Regions from separate parts of the Streptomyces sp. NPDC004667 genome, predicted to be linked through region 2. Evidence: riboswitches for the same ligand, from Rfam matches in the RefSeq annotation. Region 2 holds a riboswitch; the other holds the start of a gene.
What was found. A riboswitch is a leader RNA that binds a small molecule or an ion and turns the genes downstream of it on or off. The one in region 2 is predicted to bind glycine.
Positions count from the first base shown of each region.

Region 1: linked by a shared signal. The riboswitch ahead of gcvT (glycine cleavage system aminomethyltransferase GcvT) and the one ahead of gcvP (aminomethyl-transferring glycine dehydrogenase) in region 2 are both predicted to bind glycine.

Region 1 covers NZ_JBEXKC010000002.1:159,539-169,104, forward strand. The annotation lists gene ABZW32_RS01790 (APC family permease) at 1-170, opposite strand, end outside; gene glyA (serine hydroxymethyltransferase) at 323-1,579, opposite strand; gene gcvH (glycine cleavage system protein GcvH) at 1,597-1,980, opposite strand; gene gcvT (glycine cleavage system aminomethyltransferase GcvT) at 2,093-3,208, opposite strand; glycine riboswitch at 3,392-3,495, opposite strand; gene ABZW32_RS01810 (AAA family ATPase) at 3,710-4,324, shown strand; gene ABZW32_RS01815 (enhanced serine sensitivity protein SseB) at 4,476-5,210, shown strand; gene ABZW32_RS01820 (enhanced serine sensitivity protein SseB C-terminal domain-containing protein) at 5,267-6,007, shown strand; gene ABZW32_RS01825 (ABC transporter permease) at 6,702-7,694, shown strand; gene ABZW32_RS01830 (ABC transporter substrate-binding protein) at 7,736-9,496, shown strand.
Region 2 covers NZ_JBEXKC010000055.1:40,362-49,927, forward strand. The annotation lists gene gcvP (aminomethyl-transferring glycine dehydrogenase) at 1-2,561, opposite strand, end outside; glycine riboswitch at 2,759-2,857, opposite strand; gene ABZW32_RS26715 (PRC-barrel domain-containing protein) at 2,978-3,334, shown strand; gene ABZW32_RS26720 (DNA polymerase IV) at 3,331-4,791, opposite strand; gene ABZW32_RS26725 (MerR family transcriptional regulator) at 4,848-5,486, opposite strand; gene ABZW32_RS26730 (bifunctional nuclease family protein) at 5,699-6,172, opposite strand; gene ABZW32_RS26735 (MerR family transcriptional regulator) at 6,235-6,999, opposite strand; gene ABZW32_RS26740 (FHA domain-containing protein) at 7,044-7,988, opposite strand; gene ABZW32_RS26745 (DUF881 domain-containing protein) at 8,071-8,904, opposite strand; gene ABZW32_RS26750 (small basic family protein) at 8,910-9,242, opposite strand; gene ABZW32_RS26755 (DUF881 domain-containing protein) at 9,239-9,566, opposite strand, start outside.

The sequences.
Region 1 (9,566 bases), on a different contig from region 2:
ATGCCGATGAAGACCGCGCCGATGACCCAGGCGACGAGCGCCGCCGGGCCCGCGACCTGGGCGGCCGTACCGGCGCCGAAGAGCCAGCCGGAGCCGAAGATCGAGCCGATGCCGATCATGATCAGCGCGAAGAGGCTGAGCCCCTTTCGGTTCGCCGCGCTCATGTCCATGGAGGGTGTCCGTCCTGAGGGAGATGCCTTTATTGCGACCCTATTTGCCGATTTTTTAATGTTTCAGAGGCGATAGGTGGCATCCACCAGGGACTTAGGTCATGAAAGGGGCCCGACCCCGTGGAAACGCGGCCGGGCCCCACCGCGGCTGCTTAGAGCGACGGGTACAGCGGGAACTTCGCGGCGAGCGCGGAGACGCGCGCCTTGAGGTCGTCGGCGTCGTACGACGGCTTCAGGGCCTGCGCGATGATCTCGGCGACCTCGGTGAAGGCCTCGGCGTCGAAACCGCGGGTGGCCAGCGCCGGCGTGCCGATCCGCAGACCCGAGGTGACCATCGGGGGCCGCGGGTCGTTCGGGATCGCGTTGCGGTTGACCGTGATGCCGACCTCGTGGAGGCGGTCCTCGGCCTGCTGACCGTCCAGCTCGGAGTTGCGCAGGTCGACCAGGACCAGGTGCACGTCGGTGCCGCCGGTGAGGACGTCCACGCCCACGGCCTTGACGTCGTCCTGCACCAGGCGGGCGGCGAGGATCTTCGCGCCCTCCAGGGTGCGCTCCTGGCGCTCCTTGAACTCGGGCGAGGCCGCGACCTTGAAGGAGACCGCCTTGGCCGCGATCACGTGCTCCAGCGGACCGCCCTGCTGGCCCGGGAAGACCGCGGAGTTGATCTTCTTGGCCAGCTCCTGCGTCGACAGGATGACACCGCCGCGCGGACCGCCGAGGGTCTTGTGCGTGGTGGTGGTGACGACGTGGGCGTGCGGCACCGGGTTCGGGTGCAGACCCGCGGCGACCAGACCGGCGAAGTGCGCCATGTCGACCATCAGGTACGCGCCGACCTCGTCCGCGATGCGGCGGAAGGCGGCGAAGTCCAGCTGGCGCGGGTACGCGGACCAGCCGGCGACGATCAGCTGCGGCTTGGACTCCTTGGCGAGGCGCTCGACCTCGGCCATGTCGACCTCGCCGGTCTCGTCGACGTGGTACGGGACCACGTTGTAGAGCTTGCCGGAGAAGTTGATCTTCATGCCGTGGGTCAGGTGACCGCCGTGGGCCAGGTTCAGGCCCATGATCGTGTCGCCCGGCTTGAGCAGCGCGAACATCGCGGCGGCGTTGGCCTGCGCACCGGAGTGCGGCTGGACGTTCGCGGCCTCGGCGCCGAACAGCGCCTTGATGCGGTCGATCGCGATCTGCTCGACCACGTCGACGTGCTCGCAGCCGCCGTAGTAGCGGCGGCCGGGGTAGCCCTCGGCGTACTTGTTGGTCAGGACCGAGCCCTGGGCCTCCATGACGGCGACCGGAGCGAAGTTCTCCGACGCGATCATTTCCAGGGTCGACTGCTGGCGCACGAGCTCCGCGTCGACGGCCGCGGCGACGTCCGGGTCGAGCTCGTGGAGCGGGGTGTTCAGAACGGACATCAGGATCCCCTGGGGTGTCAGTTGTCGGAGTGGGTGAGCGCGGCGTACTCGTCGGCGGAGAGCACGTCCTTCGGCTCCTCCGAGAGGCGCACCTTGAACAGCCAGCCACCCTCGAACGGAGCGGTGTTGACGAGCGCCGGGTCGTCCACGACGTCCTGGTTGGCCTCGACGACCTCACCGGAGACGGGGGAGTACAGGTCGCTGACCGACTTGGTCGACTCCAGCTCGCCACAGGTCTCGCCCTCGGTGACGGTGTCGCCGACCGCGGGGAGCTGGGCGTAGACGACGTCACCGAGCGCGTTGGCCGCGAACTCCGTGATGCCGACCGTCGCGACGCCGTCCACGGCGTCCGACAGCCACTCGTGCTCCTTGGTGTAACGCAGCTGCTGGGGGTTGCTCATGACCTGATTCTCCTGGATGCGGGGGAGTGGATGTGAACAGTGGTCTCGCGGACCGAGACGGGCGCCGGGGCGCCGGGACACGGCCGTACGGCCGGCCGTGCGGCTGCGGCGACTACTTCTGCCGCTTGTAGAACGGCAGGGCCACGACCTCGTACGCCTCATGCGTACCGCGAATGTCCACGCCGACGCCGGAGGTCCCGGGCGCGGCGTGCTCCGCGTCGACGTACGCCATCGCGATCGGCTTGCCCAGCGTCGGGGACGGGGCGCCGGAGGTGACCTCGCCGATGACCTCGCCGCCGGCGACGACCGGGAATCCGGCGCGCGGGACGCGGCGGCCCTCGGCGATCAGGCCGACCAGCTTGCGCGGCGGCTTGGTGGCGGCGGCCTCGGCGGCGGCCTCCAGGGCGGCGCGGCCGACGAAGTCACCCTCCTTCTCGAACTTCACGACCCGGCCCAGCCCGGCGTCGAAGGGGGTGAGGGAGGTGGTCAGCTCGTGCCCGTACAGCGGCATGCCCGCCTCCAGGCGCAGCGTGTCGCGGCAGGACAGGCCCGCCGGGACCAGACCCGCGTCCTTGCCGGCCTCGGTCAGCGCCTGCCACAGCTCCACGGCGTGCTCGGGGGAGACGAACAGCTCGAAGCCGTCCTCGCCCGTGTAGCCCGTACGCGCGATCAGCGCCGGCACGCCCGCGACGGTGCCCGGCAGGCCCGCGTAGTACTTCAGGCCGTCCAGGTCGGCGTCGGTCAGCGACTTCAGGATGCCGGGGGACTCCGGACCCTGGACGGCGATCAGCGCGTAGGCGTCGCGGTCGTCGCGGACCTCGGCGTCGAAGCCGGCGGCGCGCTCGGTGAGGGCGTCCAGGACGACCTGGGCGTTGGAGGCGTTGGCGACGACCATGAACTCGGTCTCGCCCAGGCGGTAGACGATCAGGTCGTCCAGGATCCCGCCGTCCTCCTGACAGATGTGCGTGTAGCGGGCGCGGCCGACGCCGACGGTGGAGATGTTGCCCACCAGCGCGTAGTCCAGGACCTTGACGGCCTCGGGGCCGGTCAGCGTGATCTCGCCCATGTGGGACAGGTCGAACAGGCCGGCCTTGGTCCGTACGGCGTTGTGCTCGTCGCGCTCACTCGCGTAGCGCAGCGGCATGTCCCAGCCCGCGAAGTCGGTCATGGTCGCACCGAGCGAGCGGTGCAGCGCGTCGAGCGCGGTCAGGCGGGGGGCAGTGCTCATGGGTGTGGCTCCCGGGTCCCAGGGCATGACATGACGAGGACGATCCTCCCCATCTGTCATCGGAACCTGAGAGGTTCGCCGAGAGTTCCCGCGACACGGCGGGACGCCCTGGCTTGCACCTTGGGTGGAGCGCGCGGCGGCCGTCGGGGGACGGACACGTCGTCGCTCGCTTTTCAGATCTGCCTCATCCACGCGGTACGGGGCCTGAGAGATTCAAGGGAGGTACTTGCTCCTTCGGCGCCCGGGCACGGCCTCACGGCGTGCCGGGACTCTCCCGCGCGGATTCAAGCGGCCGGTATGCAGTTGGTGTCCAGATGGCGCACATCATTGCACGGGACGCTCGGGAGCGGGCAGTGGGGCCCTGGAAGAACGGACGGGACCGGAACCGAGGCCACCGGATTACCGTCTCTTTACACTCAGTGGGCACGGGGTCCAGGCGACCCGATTCGGGGGGAGACGATCACTGTGCGGAGATTCGGAGTGCTGGCGGCGACGGGAACGGTGGACGGGGTCCCGGCCCAGCGCAGTACGCGGCCGCGGCCGGCCGGCCGGATCCGCGACCTGCGCGGCACGGCGGTGGCCGGGCCGCGGCGGCTCGGATTCCCCGCCGGGGACATCGTGGTGGTCTCCGGCCTGCCCGGCGGCGGCAAGAGCACCCTGATCAAGCGGGCGGCCGAGGACGGCGGCATCGACTCCCAGGACGTCCGCGAGCGCTGGGAGCGCCGGATGCCCGGGGCACTGCCGTACGCCGCGTACCGGCCGCTGGTGCGGGCCGCGCACTACTGGGGCCTGTGGCGGCGGCTGCGCACCGGGGACTCCGTCGTGGTCCACGACTGCGGCACCCAGGTGTGGGTGCGGGGGATGCTCGCCGCCGCCGCCCGGCGGCGCGGCAGGTCGCTGCACCTGCTCCTGCTGGACACCACGGCCGAGGAGGCCCGCTCCGGGCAGCGGGCGCGGGGGCGCCGGGTCTCGGCGTACGCCTTCGCGCGCCACCGGGGTGCGGTGGGGCGGCTGCTGCGGGACGCCGAGGCCGGTCGCCTGCCGGCGGGATGCGACTCCGCGGTCATCCTGGACCGCCGCTCGGCGGCGGCGGTGACCCGGATCTGCTTCTTCTAGGGCTGCTTCGCCTCCGGGGCGCAGATGCCGTGCTCTCAGGGGCCCTGTGCGGGCTGCGGGTCGAGGGGGGTGGGGACGCGCGAAGGGCGCTCGGGGTGGGGCGGTAGCCTCGGGGCGACATCGGGGCGCGACCGTACGGAGGCAGGGGTACATGCAGGGCAGCGGCTGGCCGGCGAACGAGTTGGAACAGGTCCTCGGGGCGGCGCTCGGCCGCCCGGACGCCGGACCGCAGATCCTGGAGGTCCTCGGCCGCAGCCGGCTCTGGGTGCCCCTGCCCCACGGCGGCAGTCCCGACCACGCCGCCCTCGACCTCCCGACGATGCTGATCGGCGGGGAGGCGTACGTCCCCGTCTACAGCTCGGAGGCCCAGTTCCGGCACGGCGCCGGCCCCACCATGGACTTCGCCGTCGCCCCCGCCGTCGAGTTCGCCCGCGGCCTGCCCCCGCAGCTCGGCATCGCGGTGAACCCGGAGGGCGCCGTCGGGGTGCCGCTGCCCCCCGCCGTCGTCGCCGAGCTGTGCCGCGCCGGCCGGACCCCGCTCGACGGCCCCGCCAGCGGTGGCCGCGTCCGGCTCTACGAGCCCGACTGGCAGGAGGACCCCGTCGACTTCCTGGCCGCCGCCGCCGAGGAGTTCCGGGCCACCGGCGTGGTCACCGCCGCGCACCGCTGCCTCGCCAGCGTCGAGGCCGGCCCCCCGCAGCTCTACATCGGGGTCCAGCTGGTGGGATGGGATCCCGGGACGCGCGCGGCCCCGCTGGAGGCCCTCGGCCGCGCCCTGGCCCGCGTACCCGCGCCCTGGCCCGTGCAGTTGATCCTCCTGGAGGCGGCCGAGGACCCGGTCACGGACTGGATTCGTGAGCGCGTACGCCCCTTCTACCTTCCCTAGCGCCGCTTAAGCTGGTTGGTACGGGTGGACGACGGGCGGACGAAGAGGGGTACCGGGTGAGTGCGTCAGGCACGGCCGCGGCCGGGCAGGTCGAGCACATGCTGCGCCAGGTGACTCCCGGGCGCTATGAGAGTTATGAGTCATTCCTGCACGCCCTCACCGAGGGCAGGCTGTGGATGCTGCTGTGGCAGGGGCAACCGGGCTCGCCCGACGCCCAGTACGGCGGCATGGAGGTCGAGGGCCTCGGGTACGCGCCCTGCGTGACCTCGCCCCAGGAGCTGGCCGCCAGCGGCTGGAACCGCGGTTACGAGGTCGTCACCGGCCGGGACATCGCCCGCGCCCTCTACCCCGACCGCTGGGGGCTGTGGGTCAACCCGCACGCCCCGGGCGGCGGCCTCGGCGTGCCCTGGGCCGACCTGCGCCGCGTCGCCACCGGCCTGGACCGGATGCCCGCGGGCCCGTTGCGGCTCTCCGAGCCCGCCCTGGAGCTCCCGCAGTTCTACGGGCTGCTGACCCAGCACGCGCACCGTACCCCGGCCGTCAGGTCACTGCGCCGCGCGTGGGTCCAGCCCGCGCTCGGGACGGCCTACCTCGCGGTGGGGCTCGACCTGTACGACGCCTCCGCGCCCGCGCTGGAATCCGTACGCGAGATGATGCGCCAGTCGGTCGGGGCCGTCCCCGAGGGCGTGCCGGTGTGCACGGTCGCGCTGGCGGACGAGCACGACCCGGTGGCGATGTGGCTGCGGGCGCAGACCAGGCCGTTCTACGACCGCGAGGGCCAGGCCGCGACGTACTGACCCACGCGGAAAACCACTTGACCGGCTCCCGCGGGCCGGATCGGGGCCCCGTGCCGACCCTTCTACAGGGAGTCGCGCGGGTGTGCCCGGAGCCTGAGACGGGCACCTTCGACGGACCTTCGGCCGTCGGGAACCACGGTTCCCGGCGGCTTTCGCCTTGTCCGGATATCACCGCTGTTGGACGTCCAATTGACGCACTCATCCTATGGGTTGGCCGTCATGTCCGTTTGCGCACCGAACGGACGGTCTTGCTCCGCTGAGCCGTGAGCGGAGTCCGGATAACGGGAACCGGGGCGTCAGATCACGGTTGCGCATCCATTCATCTGCGGGTCTGGCGGCTGGTCGAGCGCCCGATGAAGACTCCCCACCCAAGAGCCGGTCAGTCCTCCAGGGCGCGGCTCGGCACGTGGACTTGGCTTGTTGTTTCACACAGCACCTCCTGCACTTCCCGTACTTCACGCACCTCCTGCACCTCGGCTGCACCGCACCTCGCTCCGCACGGCAATTCGCACAGCAGTTCGTAATACCTGCAGTTCGCAGCACCTTGCAGTCCGCAGTTCGCAGTCCGCACCTCCCACCGCACTTCGCACGCGTTCCACGTGTCCCGAGCACTCCGAGCGCCACTCCGCACCAACGCCGCCACAGCGGCGGGCATGGGCCGGCCACCCGTCGGCCGAGAGGGGTCCCCACCACGATGACGGCACCACTGCACGACACGAGCGCGGAAACGCCCGCACCCGTGTCCGTAGCCGACGTCCCTGCCAAGGCCATCGAAGGCCGCTCGCCCGGCCGCATCGCCTGGATGCGGCTCAAGCGCGACAAGGTCGCGCTGACCGGCGGCGTGGTCGTGATCCTCCTGATCCTGGTGGCGGTCTTCGCGCCGCTGATCGTGGGCCTGCTGGGCCACGATCCCAACGAGTTCCACGAGGACATGATCGACCCGGACCTGGGCACGCCGCTCGGCTCCTTCGGCGGCATCAGCTCCGACTTCCTGCTGGGCGTCGAACCGACCAACGGCCGCGACGTGTTCAGCCGGATCGTCTACGGCGCCCGCATCTCCCTGGTCGTCGCCTTCCTGGCGGCCTTCGTCTCGGTCGTCCTGGGCAGCCTGCTCGGCGCCCTGGCCGGCTTCCTCGGCGGCTGGGTCGACGCCGTCATCAGCCGCGTGATGGACCTGCTGCTGGCCTTCCCGCAGCTGCTGTTCACCATCGCCCTGGTCTCCGTGGTCCCCAACTCCCTCTGGGGGTTCGAGGGTTCGGGCGTCCGGATGGGCGTGCTGATCGTCGTCATCGGCTTCTTCGGCTGGCCGTACATCGGCCGCATCGTCCGCGGCCAGACGATCTCCCTGCGTGAACGCGAGTACGTCGAGGCCGCACGCAGCCTCGGCGCGGGCCGCGGCTACATCCTGATCAAGGAGCTGCTGCCCAACCTGATCGCGCCGATCCTCGTCTACTCGACGCTGATCATTCCGACCAACATCCTGACGGAAGCGGCCCTCAGCTTCCTGGGCGCCGGCGTCAAGCCGCCCACGGCCTCCTGGGGAAAGATGCTCTCCGACGCCGTCCCCATCTACCAGGACGACCCCATGTACATGGTGGTCCCGGGTATCACGATCTTCATCACCGTCCTGGCGTTCAACCTCTTCGGGGACGGGCTGCGTGACGCACTCGACCCCAAGGGCAGCTGAACCGCTTCTTCGATTCACCCACCTCTGGAGGTTGGACAACCGTGATCCGCAGAAAGCAGGCACTCGCGATCACCGCCGTGATCGCCGCCCTGTCGCTGACCGCCGCGTGCGGTGGCAACGACAAGAAGGCCGACAGCAGCGACGACAAGGGGGACAAGGGCTACAGCGGCGCCACCGCCGCCGTGGTCAACGCCTCCGACGCCAAGGGCGGCGAGCTGAAGCTCTGGTCCCCGCAGGACGTCGACTTCCTCGACCCGGCGCGCGCCTACTACGGCTTCGTGTGGAACCTGCAGCGCCTCTACATCCGCCAGCTGTACGCCTACGACAGCAAGCCCGGCGCGGCCGGCACCAAGCTGGTCCCGGACCTCGCCGCGGGCGAGCCCGTCCTGAGCAACGACGGCAAGACGTACACCGTCAAGATCAAGGACGGCGTGAAGTTCGACGACGGCTCGCCGATCACCGCGAAGGACTTCAAGTACGGCATCGAGCGCGTCTTCGCGCAGGACGTGCTGTCCGGCGGTCCGACGTACCTGATCGACCTGCTCGACCAGGGCCAGAAGTACCCGGGTCCCTACAAGGACACCGACCCGAACAAGATGGGCCTGAAGTCCGTCGAGACGCCGGACGACCACACGATCGTCTTCAACCTGGCGAGCGCCAACTCCGACTTCAAGTACCTGCTGGCCATGCCGTCCTCCTCGCCGGTCCCGGCGGGCAAGGACGAGGGCGCCTCCTACACCAACAAGCCGGTCTCCACCGGTCCCTACAAGGTGGAGTCCTTCGCCTCGGGCAAGGGCGCGACCTTCGTCCGCAACGAGAACTGGGACCCGGCCACCGACACGATCCGCAAGGGTCTGCCGGACAAGGTCACCTTCACGGTCACCACCAACCCGGACGACATGGACCAGCGCCTGCTCTCCGGCGACATCGACCTCGCCGTCGACGGCACCGGTGTCCAGCAGGCCGCGAAGAACAAGATCCTCAAGGACTCGAACCTCAAGAAGAACGCGGACAACCCCTACACGGGCTACATCCGCTACTTCGCCTTCCCGCAGACGGTCGCGCCGTTCGACAACATCGAGTGCCGCAAGGCCGTCATCTACGCGGCCGACCCGAAGTCGCTGCAGAACGCCCGCGGCGGCCCGACCAGCGGTGACCTCGGCGCGAACATGCTGCCGCCCGGCATCCCCGGCTCGGACAAGAAGTACGACCCGTTCAACCTGACGTCCGGCAAGCCGCAGACGGACAAGGCCAAGGCCGCGCTCAAGGCCTGTGGCAAGCCCGACGGCTTCGAGACCACCATCGCGGTCCGCAACAACCGCGCCCCCGAGGTCAAGAGCGCCGAGTCCCTCCAGGCCGCGCTCGCGAAGATCGGCGTCAAGGCGACGATCGACCAGTACGACGGCAAGCTCTCCTCCTCCACGATCGGTTCGCCCGAGAACGTGAAGAAGAAGAACTACGGCATCATCGTCATGGGCTGGGGCGCCGACTACAACTCCGGCTCGGGCTTCCTGCAGCCGCTGGTCGACGGATCGTTCATCCTGCCGAACGGCAACAACAACTACACCGAGGTCAACGACCCCGAGATCAACGGCCTGTTCAAGACCGCCGCTGCCGCCGCCACCCCCGAGGCCGCCGCCCCGTTCTACGGCCAGATCAACCAGAAGGTCATGGAGAAGGCGCTCTACCTGCCGATCAACTTCGACAAGGCGCTGATCTACCACAACCCGCGTCTGACCAACGTCTACTTCAACGACTCGATGGGCCGCATCGACCTCGCGGTCCTGGGCGTCGGCAAGTAGTCGGGCGAGCAGTACCGGCCCGTGAGGGCCCGTAAGGCAGCAGCAACCAAGCAAGTACGCAAGTAAGTGC
Region 2 (9,566 bases):
CCGGCCACCGGGAAGGACATGGTCGGCGCGTGGAAGCCGTAGTCGATCAGGCGCTTGGCGATGTCGTCCACGCTCACGCCGGTCGCCTTCGACAGCGGACGCAGGTCGATGATGCACTCGTGGGCGACCAGGTTGCCCGGACCGGTGTAGAGGACCGGGTAGTGGGGCTCCAGGCGCTTGGCGATGTAGTTCGCGCCGAGCACCGCCACCTGGGTGGCGCGCTTGAGGCCCTCGCCACCCATCAGGCGTACGTACGACCAGGAGATCGGCAGGATGCCGGCCGAGCCCCACGGCGCGGCCGAGATCGGGCCGACGCCCGTCTCCGGGCCGGCCGTCGGCTGGAGCGGGTGGTTCGGCAGGAACGGGGCCAGGTGGGCCCGGACACCGACCGGACCGACGCCCGGGCCGCCGCCGCCGTGCGGGATGCAGAAGGTCTTGTGCAGGTTCAGGTGCGAGACGTCGCCGCCGAAGTGACCCGGCTTGGCGAGGCCCACCAGGGCGTTCAGGTTGGCACCGTCGACGTAGACCTGGCCGCCGGCCTCGTGCACCTGGGCGCAGATGTCGGCGACGTGCTCCTCGAACACACCGTGCGTGGACGGGTAGGTGATCATCAGGACCGCGAGCTCGTCGCGGTACTGCTCGATCTTGGCGCGCAGGTCGTCCGCGTCCACCTCGCCGTCGTCGGCGGTCTTGACGACGACGACCTTCATGCCGGCCATCACGGCGCTGGCGGCGTTGGTGCCGTGCGCGGAGGACGGGATGAGGCAGATGGTGCGCTGCTCGTCGCCGTTGGCCCGGTGGTAAGCGCGCACGGCCAGCAGGCCGGCCAGCTCGCCCTGGGAGCCCGCGTTCGGCTGGATCGAGACCTTGTCGTATCCGGTGACCTCACAGAGACGTTCCTCCAGCTCGGTGATGAGCGTGAGGTAGCCCTCCGCCTGCTCCACCGGGGCGAACGGGTGCAGCTGACCGAATTCGGGCCAGGTCACCGGCTCCATCTCGGTGGTCGCGTTGAGCTTCATGGTGCAGGAGCCCAGCGGGATCATGCCGCGGTCCAGCGCGTAGTCCTTGTCCGAGAGCTTGCGCAGGTAGCGCAGCATCGCGGTCTCGGAGCGGTGCTGGTGGAAGACCGGGTGGCCGAGGTACGCGTCCGAGCGCAGCAGGCCCTCGGGCAGCGTGTCGGCGGTGGTCGCGTCCAGGGCCTCGATGTCCGCGCTGACGCCGAAGGCGGCCCAGACGGCGTCGAGGTCGGCGCGCAGGGTGGTCTCGTCGCAGGAGACGGAGACGTGGTCGGCGTCGACCTGGAAGAGGTTGACCCCGCCCTCACGGGCGGCGGCGACGACCTCGGCGGCCTTGCCGGGCACCCGGGCGGTGACGGTGTCGAAGAAGGAGCCGTGCACCAGCTCGACCCCGCCGGCCGTCAGGCCCGCGGCGAGGAGCGCGGCGTAGCGGTGGGTCCGGCGCGCGATCGTGCGCAGGCCGTCCGGGCCGTGGTAGACGGCGTACATGCCGGCCATGACCGCGAGCAGCACCTGGGCGGTACAGATGTTGCTGGTGGCCTTCTCGCGGCGGATGTGCTGCTCGCGGGTCTGCAGGGCCAGGCGGTACGCCTTGTTGCCGTCCGCGTCCACGGAGACGCCGACGAGGCGGCCGGGCAGCGAGCGGGCGTGCTGCTGCTGGACGGCCATGTAGCCGGCGTGCGGGCCGCCGAAGCCCATCGGGACGCCGAAGCGCTGGGTGGTGCCGACGGCGATGTCGGCGCCCAGCTCGCCCGGGGAGGTGAGCAGGGTCAGGGCGAGCAGGTCGGCGGAGACGGTGACGATGGCACCGAGCCCGTGGGCCTGGTCGATGACCGGCTTGATCGCGCGGACGGCGCCGGAGGCACCCGGGTACTGGAGCAGCACGCCGAAGACGCCGCGCTCGGCGATCTCGGCCGGGATCCCGTCGGACAGGTCGGCGACGACGACCTCGACCCCGATGGGCTCGGCGCGGGTCTCGATCACGGCGATGGTCTGCGGCAGCGCGTCGGCGTCGATCAGGAAGACCCCGCCCTTGACCTTGCCCACGCGGCGGGCCAGGGACATGGCCTCGGCGGCGGCGGTGCCCTCGTCGAGCAGGGAGGCACCGGAGGTCGGCAGGCCGGTCAGGTCGGCGACGACGGTCTGGAAGTTCAGCAGCGCTTCGAGGCGGCCCTGGGAGATCTCGGGCTGGTACGGGGTGTACGCCGTGTACCAGGCCGGGTTCTCCATGACGTTGCGCAGGATGACCGGGGGCGTGAAGGTGCCGTAGTAGCCGAGACCGATCATCGACGACAGGACCTGGTTGCGGTCGGCCAGCGAGCGGAGCTCGGCCAGCACCTCGGCCTCGGTGCGCGCCTCGGGCAGGTTCAGCGCCTCGGCGGTCTTGATCACATCCGGTACCGCGGCGGCGGTGAGTTCGTCCAGGGAGCCGTAGCCCACCTGGGCGAGCATCTTCGCCTGCGCCTCGGCATCCGGGCCGATGTGACGCTGCTCGAAGGGGATGCCTCGCTCCAGCTGGGAGAGCGGAATGCGGTTGGCGGTCATGACGGAGGCCTCCTGGTCGTATGACCTGCGAGGGGCACCACGGCGCGGGCACCCGGACGGCCTCCCCCTCTGTCATCTCAACCTGAGAGCTTCACCGGGCCGCAAGGGGATCGCCCCTGAGGTCCGGCTTTCACCGTCGGTGAGGAGAGGAACCGGTACTGCGTGCCCGGTACCCGCCCCTGCTTTCCAGAGTGGCCTCACCACGTGCGGTACGTATGCCTGAGAGATTCCGGGGAGGATTTGCTCCTTCGGCGCCTCCGTCGTACTCACTCGGAGGACTCTCCCGCACAGGGTCAACAGCCATCACCCAGCCTACCAGCGACGATCCGGAGGCTCCCCGAGTGGCCCCCTCTTGAAATATGCACTTTCGTAGTCATTACGAATGACTCGTACCACTGCGACCGTACGGAGGGACCGTGCAGACCGACATCGATCCGCGCAGCCTGATCGGCCGCAAGGCGTTCGACCGCAACGGCGCCAAGATCGGCACCGTGGACGAGGTCTACCTCGACGACGCCACTGGCGTGCCCGAATGGGCCGCCGTCCGGACCGGGCTCTTCGGACGGGACGCCTTCGTCCCCCTGGAGCCCAGCGAAGTGGTGGACGACACCCTGCGCGTGCCCTTCGAGCGTTCCTTGATCAGGGATGCACCCGATTTCGGGGTCGGGCGCCACCTGTCCCCCGAGCAGGAGCTCCAGCTCTACCACCACTACGGCCTGGACGTCTCCCTGCCGACCGACTTCCACCGCCCGCCGCCCGACGAGCGGATCTAGGCCGCCCCCTCCGCCCGCCCCACGAGCGGCAGCGGATCGGAGGACTCCAGTTCGGGATCGTCCATCCGGAAGGTGCGCACCCGCCCGGGCGGCGATCCGGGCCGCTCGAACCGTACGGTCACCCGTCCGACCCCGCTGCCCTGGACCCATCCGGGCCCGTACAGGGCGTGCCGTACGTCGCTCCCCGCCGGCCAGTACCGCGCGGCCGCCGCGTCCGGCCCGCCCGCCTCCACGACGGCCCCACCGGCGGTACCCGCACTCACGGCGGCACCGGTCCCGCCGGCCCCGTCCGGCTCGGCCGCCGCTTCCTCCCCCTCCGGCTCGACGCCCTCCGCGACGGCGCCCTCCGCGACCGCACCCGCCTCCTCCGCCTCCGCCCCGGCGCCGAGCACCTGGGCGAAGAGGTCCTCCTGCGTGTAGTCCGCGAGCCCCGTCACGCCCACCCCCAGCAGCCGCACGCCTCCGGTGGTGTCCACCCCCTCCAGCAGCCGTGCCGCGGCCTCCCGGACCACCGAGGGGTCGTCGGTCGGCCCGCGCAGGGTCTCCGAACGGGTCAGCGTGGAGAAGTCGTAGCGGCGCACCTTCAGCACGATGGTCCGGCCCGAGTGCCCGGAGGACCGCAGGCGCCCCACGCACCGGTCCGCGAGCCGCTGCACCTCGAAGCGGATCCGGACCCGGTCGTGCAGGTCCACGTCGAAGGTGTCCTCCACCGAGACCGACTTCGCGTCCCGCTCGGCGACCACGGGCCGGTCGTCCAGCCCCAGCGCCATCCGGTACAGCCCGACCCCGTGCGCCTTCCCCACCATCCGGACCAGCTCGTCCTCGCCGGCCTCGGCCAGCTCCCCCACCGTGGTGATCCCGGCCCGCCGCAGGTGCTCCCCGGTGGCCGGCCCCACCCCGGGCAGGGTCCGCACCGACATGGGCGCGAGCAGCTCCCGCTCGGTCCCGGGCTCGATCAGCAGCAGCCCGGCCGGCTTGGCCTCCTCGGAGGCCACCTTGGCCAGCATCTTCGACCCCGCCAGGCCCACCGAGCCGCTCAGCCCCGTGGCGGCCTCGATGTCGGCCCGCAGCCGCTCCCCCGTGGCCCGGGCGCTCGCCGAGTCGAAGGCCGTGCCGCCCGCCTCCAGGTCGACGAAGGCCTCGTCCAGGCTCAGGGGCTCCACCAGCGGCGACAGCTCCCGCAGCAGGCCCATGACCAGGTCGCTGACCTCCCGGTAGAGGCTGAAGCGCGGGATCAGGTAGGCGCCGTTCGGGCAGAGCCGACGGGCCTGGGCGGTCGGCATCGCCGAGTGCACCCCGAACCGCCTGGCCTCGTAGGAGGCGGTGGCCACCACACCGCGCGGCCCGAGCCCCCCGACGATTACGGCCTTGCCCCGCAGACTGGGCTTCGACGCCTGCTCGACCGAGGCGTAGAAGGCGTCCATGTCCAGGTGCAGGATGGTCGGCGCGGCTCTCACGGCACCGATGCTGCCCTACGCCACTGACAACGCGGCCACGCTCGCCCCGGTGCCGCTCAGACGGCCCGGTTGCGGCGTGCGGCCAGCTCGTCGGCGGGGTTGTGGCCCACCAGGGTCTCCCCGGTGTCCACCCGCTCCCCGTGCAGCTGCGACAGGGCGTTCTCCACGTCCCGCCACACCACGCCGACGGCGATGCCGAAGACTCCCTGCCCGCCCTGGAGCAGGCTCACCACCTGGTCCGGGGAGGTGCACTCGTAGACGGTGGCACCGTCGCTCATCAGCGTCATGCGCTCCAGATCGTGGAAACCCCTGTCGCGCAGGTGCTGGACGGCGGTGCGGATGTTCTGGAGCGCCACCCCGGTGTCCAGGAAGCGCTTGACGATCTTGAGGACGACCACGTCCCGGAAGCTGTAGAGGCGCTGCGTGCCCGACCCGTACGCGGGCCGCACGCTGGGCTCCACGAGCCCGGTCCGGGCCCAGTAGTCGAGCTGGCGGTAGGTGATCCCGGCAGCGGCGCACGCCGTCGGTCCCCGGTAGCCGACCTGCTCGGGCGCCCGAGCGTCGCTCACCGGTCCGACCGGCGCCGAAGCCGGCTGACGGTGCGCGGAGCCCTGCGCGCCGCCGTGCAGCGGGTACGGCCCAGCGTCACTGCGTGCGGGGGTGCCCCCGGTCGTACCGTCGCCCGTGATCCTCACGCCGACCCTCCGTCCTTGACCTGCCACCTTGAAGGTAGGCAGTGACCAGGGGTGCGTCAACGATCGCCACACTCGGCACGCCGAGTGATAATCACCCTGAGAGTGGTTTCCCGTACCCCATTGCGGGGAAAGGCTACTCGAATGGGCTGAAAGTTCCCGGTGGTCGACGCGGCCCGCGTTTCGCCGTGGCCGCGCCCCTCACACCCCGGCCCTCACTGCGGGCCGGTGCCGAAGTCCTCGGGTGAGATCTGGTCGAGGAACTCGCGGAACTTCTCCACCTCGTCCTCCTGCTCGTCGGGAATGGCGATTCCGGCGTCGTCCAGGACGCCGTCACTGCCGTAGATCGGCGTTCCCGTGCGCAGGGCCAGCGCTATGGCGTCGGAAGGCCTCGCGCTCACCTCGACCCCGCTGGCGAAGACCAGTTCCGCGTAGAAGACGCCCTCCCGCAGATCCGTGATCCGGACCTCGGTGAGCTCCTCACCGACCGCCTCCAGCACGTCCTTGAACAGGTCGTGCGTCAGCGGCCGGGCAGGGGCCATGCCCTGCTGCGCGAAGGCAATGGCGGTCGCCTCCCCAGGACCGATCCAGATGGGGAGGTACCGATCGCCTCCCACTTCACGCAGGAGCACGATCGGTTGGTTGGAGGGCATTTCCACCCGGACACCCACAACGTCGAGCTCGTTCACACAGCAACCCTAGGACCTGCTCGGCAGGTTTGGGTAGTCGGGGCCCCTTCCGGGCCGTCCGATCAGTGTGACCGCACCCCGAGGGCCGTCTGTACCAGGGCCTCGTGCAGCCGTACGGAGAGCCCCACGAGCTCCTTCAGCGTGGCCTCGGCGTGCGCCCTGGTCTGCGGGTTGCGGTGCCGCCGCAGCGGTGCCACGAGCTGCTCCACCAGACCGGCCTCCCGGTCCGCGGCGGCCTTCATCGCCCGCAGGTGGCGGGGTTCCAGCCCGAAACGGCCGAGATCCGCGATCAGGCGGGCCACGGTGACCGCTTCGGCGTCGAACCCCCCGTCCGGCACCTCGGAGATGAGCCCGTACGACTCCCATTCGACGAGCTGCACCTCGTCCACCTCGGCGGCGGCGATCAGCTCGGCCCGGCCCACCCGGGCCACGGTGGGCCGCTCCCGTCCCACCTCCCCGTACAGGGCGACGGGACCGGCCGGGTCCACCGCCTCCCCGTGGGACGCGGGCCCGGGGATGCGGATCTGCTCACCCCGGTCGAGCGCGTCGAGCTGTTCGCGGATGACCTTCAGCGGCAGGTAGTGGTCCCGCTGCAGGCGCAGGACGCGGCCGAGCCGTTCCACGTCGCCCGTGCTGAACTTGCGGTATCCGGAAGGTGTGCGCTCGGGCTCCACGAGCCCCTCCGCCTCCAGGAAGCGGATCTTCGAAATGGTGACGTCGGGGAACTCGTCACGCAGCATGGTCAGCACCGTTCCGATGCTCACCAGCCGCCCGGCGGACCCGGCGGTGCCGCTCTTCGGGGCACCGCCGGTCGGGGTACGCAGCATGGGACCTTCCCTGGGGTCCCCCCGGACCGCGTCCGGGGGAAGGGTCAGATGCCCCGCAGGCTCGCGTAGAAGACCAGCCGGTACTTGCCGATCTGGACCTCGTCGCCGTTGTGCAGGGCGACGGAGTCGATCGGCTCACGGTTGACGTACGTGCCGTTCAGGCTGCCCACGTCGGCGACGGTGAAGCCGCCCTCCTGGCCCCTGCGGAACTCGACATGCAGCCTGGAGACGGTCACGTCGTCCAGGAAGATGTCGCTCTGCGGGTGCCGGCCTGCCGTGGTCAGTTCGCCGTCCAGCAGGAAGCGGCTGCCCGAGTTGGGGCCGCGCCGCACGATCAGCAGGGCGGAACCGGGGGGCAGTGCCTCCACCGCGGCCTGGGCCTCGGGGGACAGCGAGGACGACACGTGCGCTTGTCCCGACACCTCGGCCTCGTAGGCCTCGAGGCCCGAGATCGAGATCGTGGACGTGGTCTCCGAAGCACGCTCCGGCGTCAGACCCGCCCGCAGCGGCGCCCCGCAGTTCGAGCAGAAACGGCTCGCCGCATCGCTGCGGTGGCCACACCTGCTGCAAACCTGCTCGGCCGACATGGACGGCTCCTCGCGCCGCGGCTGCCCCGCGGAGGCATTGGTGGCATACGGGTCGGGGGCAAACCCTCCACCCGCACTTGAGGTTGATGGGTCACCGAAACCTATGCGTCCGGAACCGGCAGGGTCAACAGACGACGCGCCCTGCGCGCCCGAAATGTCACCCGGACCGGCCACCTCGTCACGGAAGAGCGGCCGGTCGCCCTGTCCTTCGCCGTCACCGTGCCCCGCACGGTGACGCGCCGCGCCGCTTTCCTCGCGGTTCTTCTTGCCGAACAACTTCTCAAACAACTTCACGGGCGATTCCCCTTGACCGAAACAGACCCGCCCGTGGGGCAGGACGAACTCTGCATGCACACACCTGCCGACCCGGACATTCTCACAACGTCCGTAACCACCAGACAGTTTCCACCACGCACCGCGACTTCGGTGCGTCGACCCCCCGCAGGCATACGCCCACGTGAGCCTGTCCACGTTCCGCCCCGCGTCACGACGATGACGACCGAGCGTAGTCAGGCTGCTTCGCAGCCCGCAAGGCATCCACAACGATCTTCGCCGACCGTGTGACGGCGACCGTGGCCTGCTCCTTCTCCATGGTCTGCACGACACCGCCCGGGATGTTGAGCGCCGGCTCCAGATCCTGCGGTCTGCCGATCACCCTGAACTCGTAGGGCTGTGTGATCTTCTTACCGTCGATCGAGACCCCTCCGCCCTCGTCCGAGAAGTACGAGCCCGCGACGACGCGCACGCCGTTGATCTGGATCGCCTCGGCCCCGGCCGCTCTCAGCTCCTGGAGGGTGTCCAGCAGCTGGTCGGAGCGCACCTGGCCCTTGGTGTCGGTGATCTTCAGTGTGATCCCCGGCCCCTGAGCAGCCACGGTACCGGCCAGGATGCCCAGTTGGCGCTCCTTCTCCACCGTCTGCCGCCGGGCCTCCTCGGCCTGGTTGGAGCTGCTCTCCAGCTCCTTGCGCTGGTCCTCCAGCTTCTGCTTCTCGTCCTCCAGGCGCTTGGTCCGCCCGTCCAGCTCGTCGAGGATCCGTACCAGGTCCTCCTGACGGGCACCGCGCAGCGGCGCGCTGGAGTCGCTGTTGGACCGCACCTGGATCGCGAGCCCGAGCCCCAGCACGAACAGCAGCAGCGCGACGATCAGTTGGGCCCGGCTGACCCGCGGCGGCCACAGACCGTCCGCCAGACGCCGGCGCCCGCTCTGCTGCGGCTCCCCGGGCCCGGGTCCGGACTCCGGGGCTTCCGCACCGGCCTCGCCCTTCAGGGGGCGCTCGGGGACGTGGGGCTCCTCGGGCGGGGTGTTGTCGTCGCTCATCGCCCTCACGCCCGGAAGACGTGCCGGCGGATGGCCGCGGCGTTGGAGAAGATCCGGATGCCGAGGACGACGACCACACCCGTCGACAGCTGCGAGCCGACGCCCAGCTTGTCGCCGAGGAAGACGATCAGCGCGGCCACCACCACGTTCGAGAGGAACGACACCACAAAGACCTTGTCGACGAAGATCCCGTCCAGCATCGCGCGCAGGCCGCCGAACACCGCGTCCAGCGCGGCCACCACGGCGATCGGCAGATAAGGCTCCACCACGGCCGGCACTTCGGGCCGGACCAGAAGTCCGACCACCACTCCGGCCACGAGGCCCAGTACCGCGATCACGATGCACCCTTCTTCGGCTCTACTGCTGTGGCTGTGCGGACGGTCAGGCTCGACGCGGCCGGCAGCTTCACCTCGTCCACGGCGGACAGGGTGTAGCGGATCCCGTAGCTCTCCTGCAGGACGTGCAGGTACTGGCCGTCCACGGAATCCTGGAAGGCGGTGCCGAGCCGCTTCTTGTCCCCCACCGCGAGGATCTCGTAGGGCGGCACCAGAGGCCTGTTGTCCACCAGTATCGCGTCACCGGCCGCCCGGATCGCCGACAGTGACGTCAGCCGCTGCCCGTTGATCGAGACGGCTTCCGCCCCGGCCTGCCAGAGCCCGTTG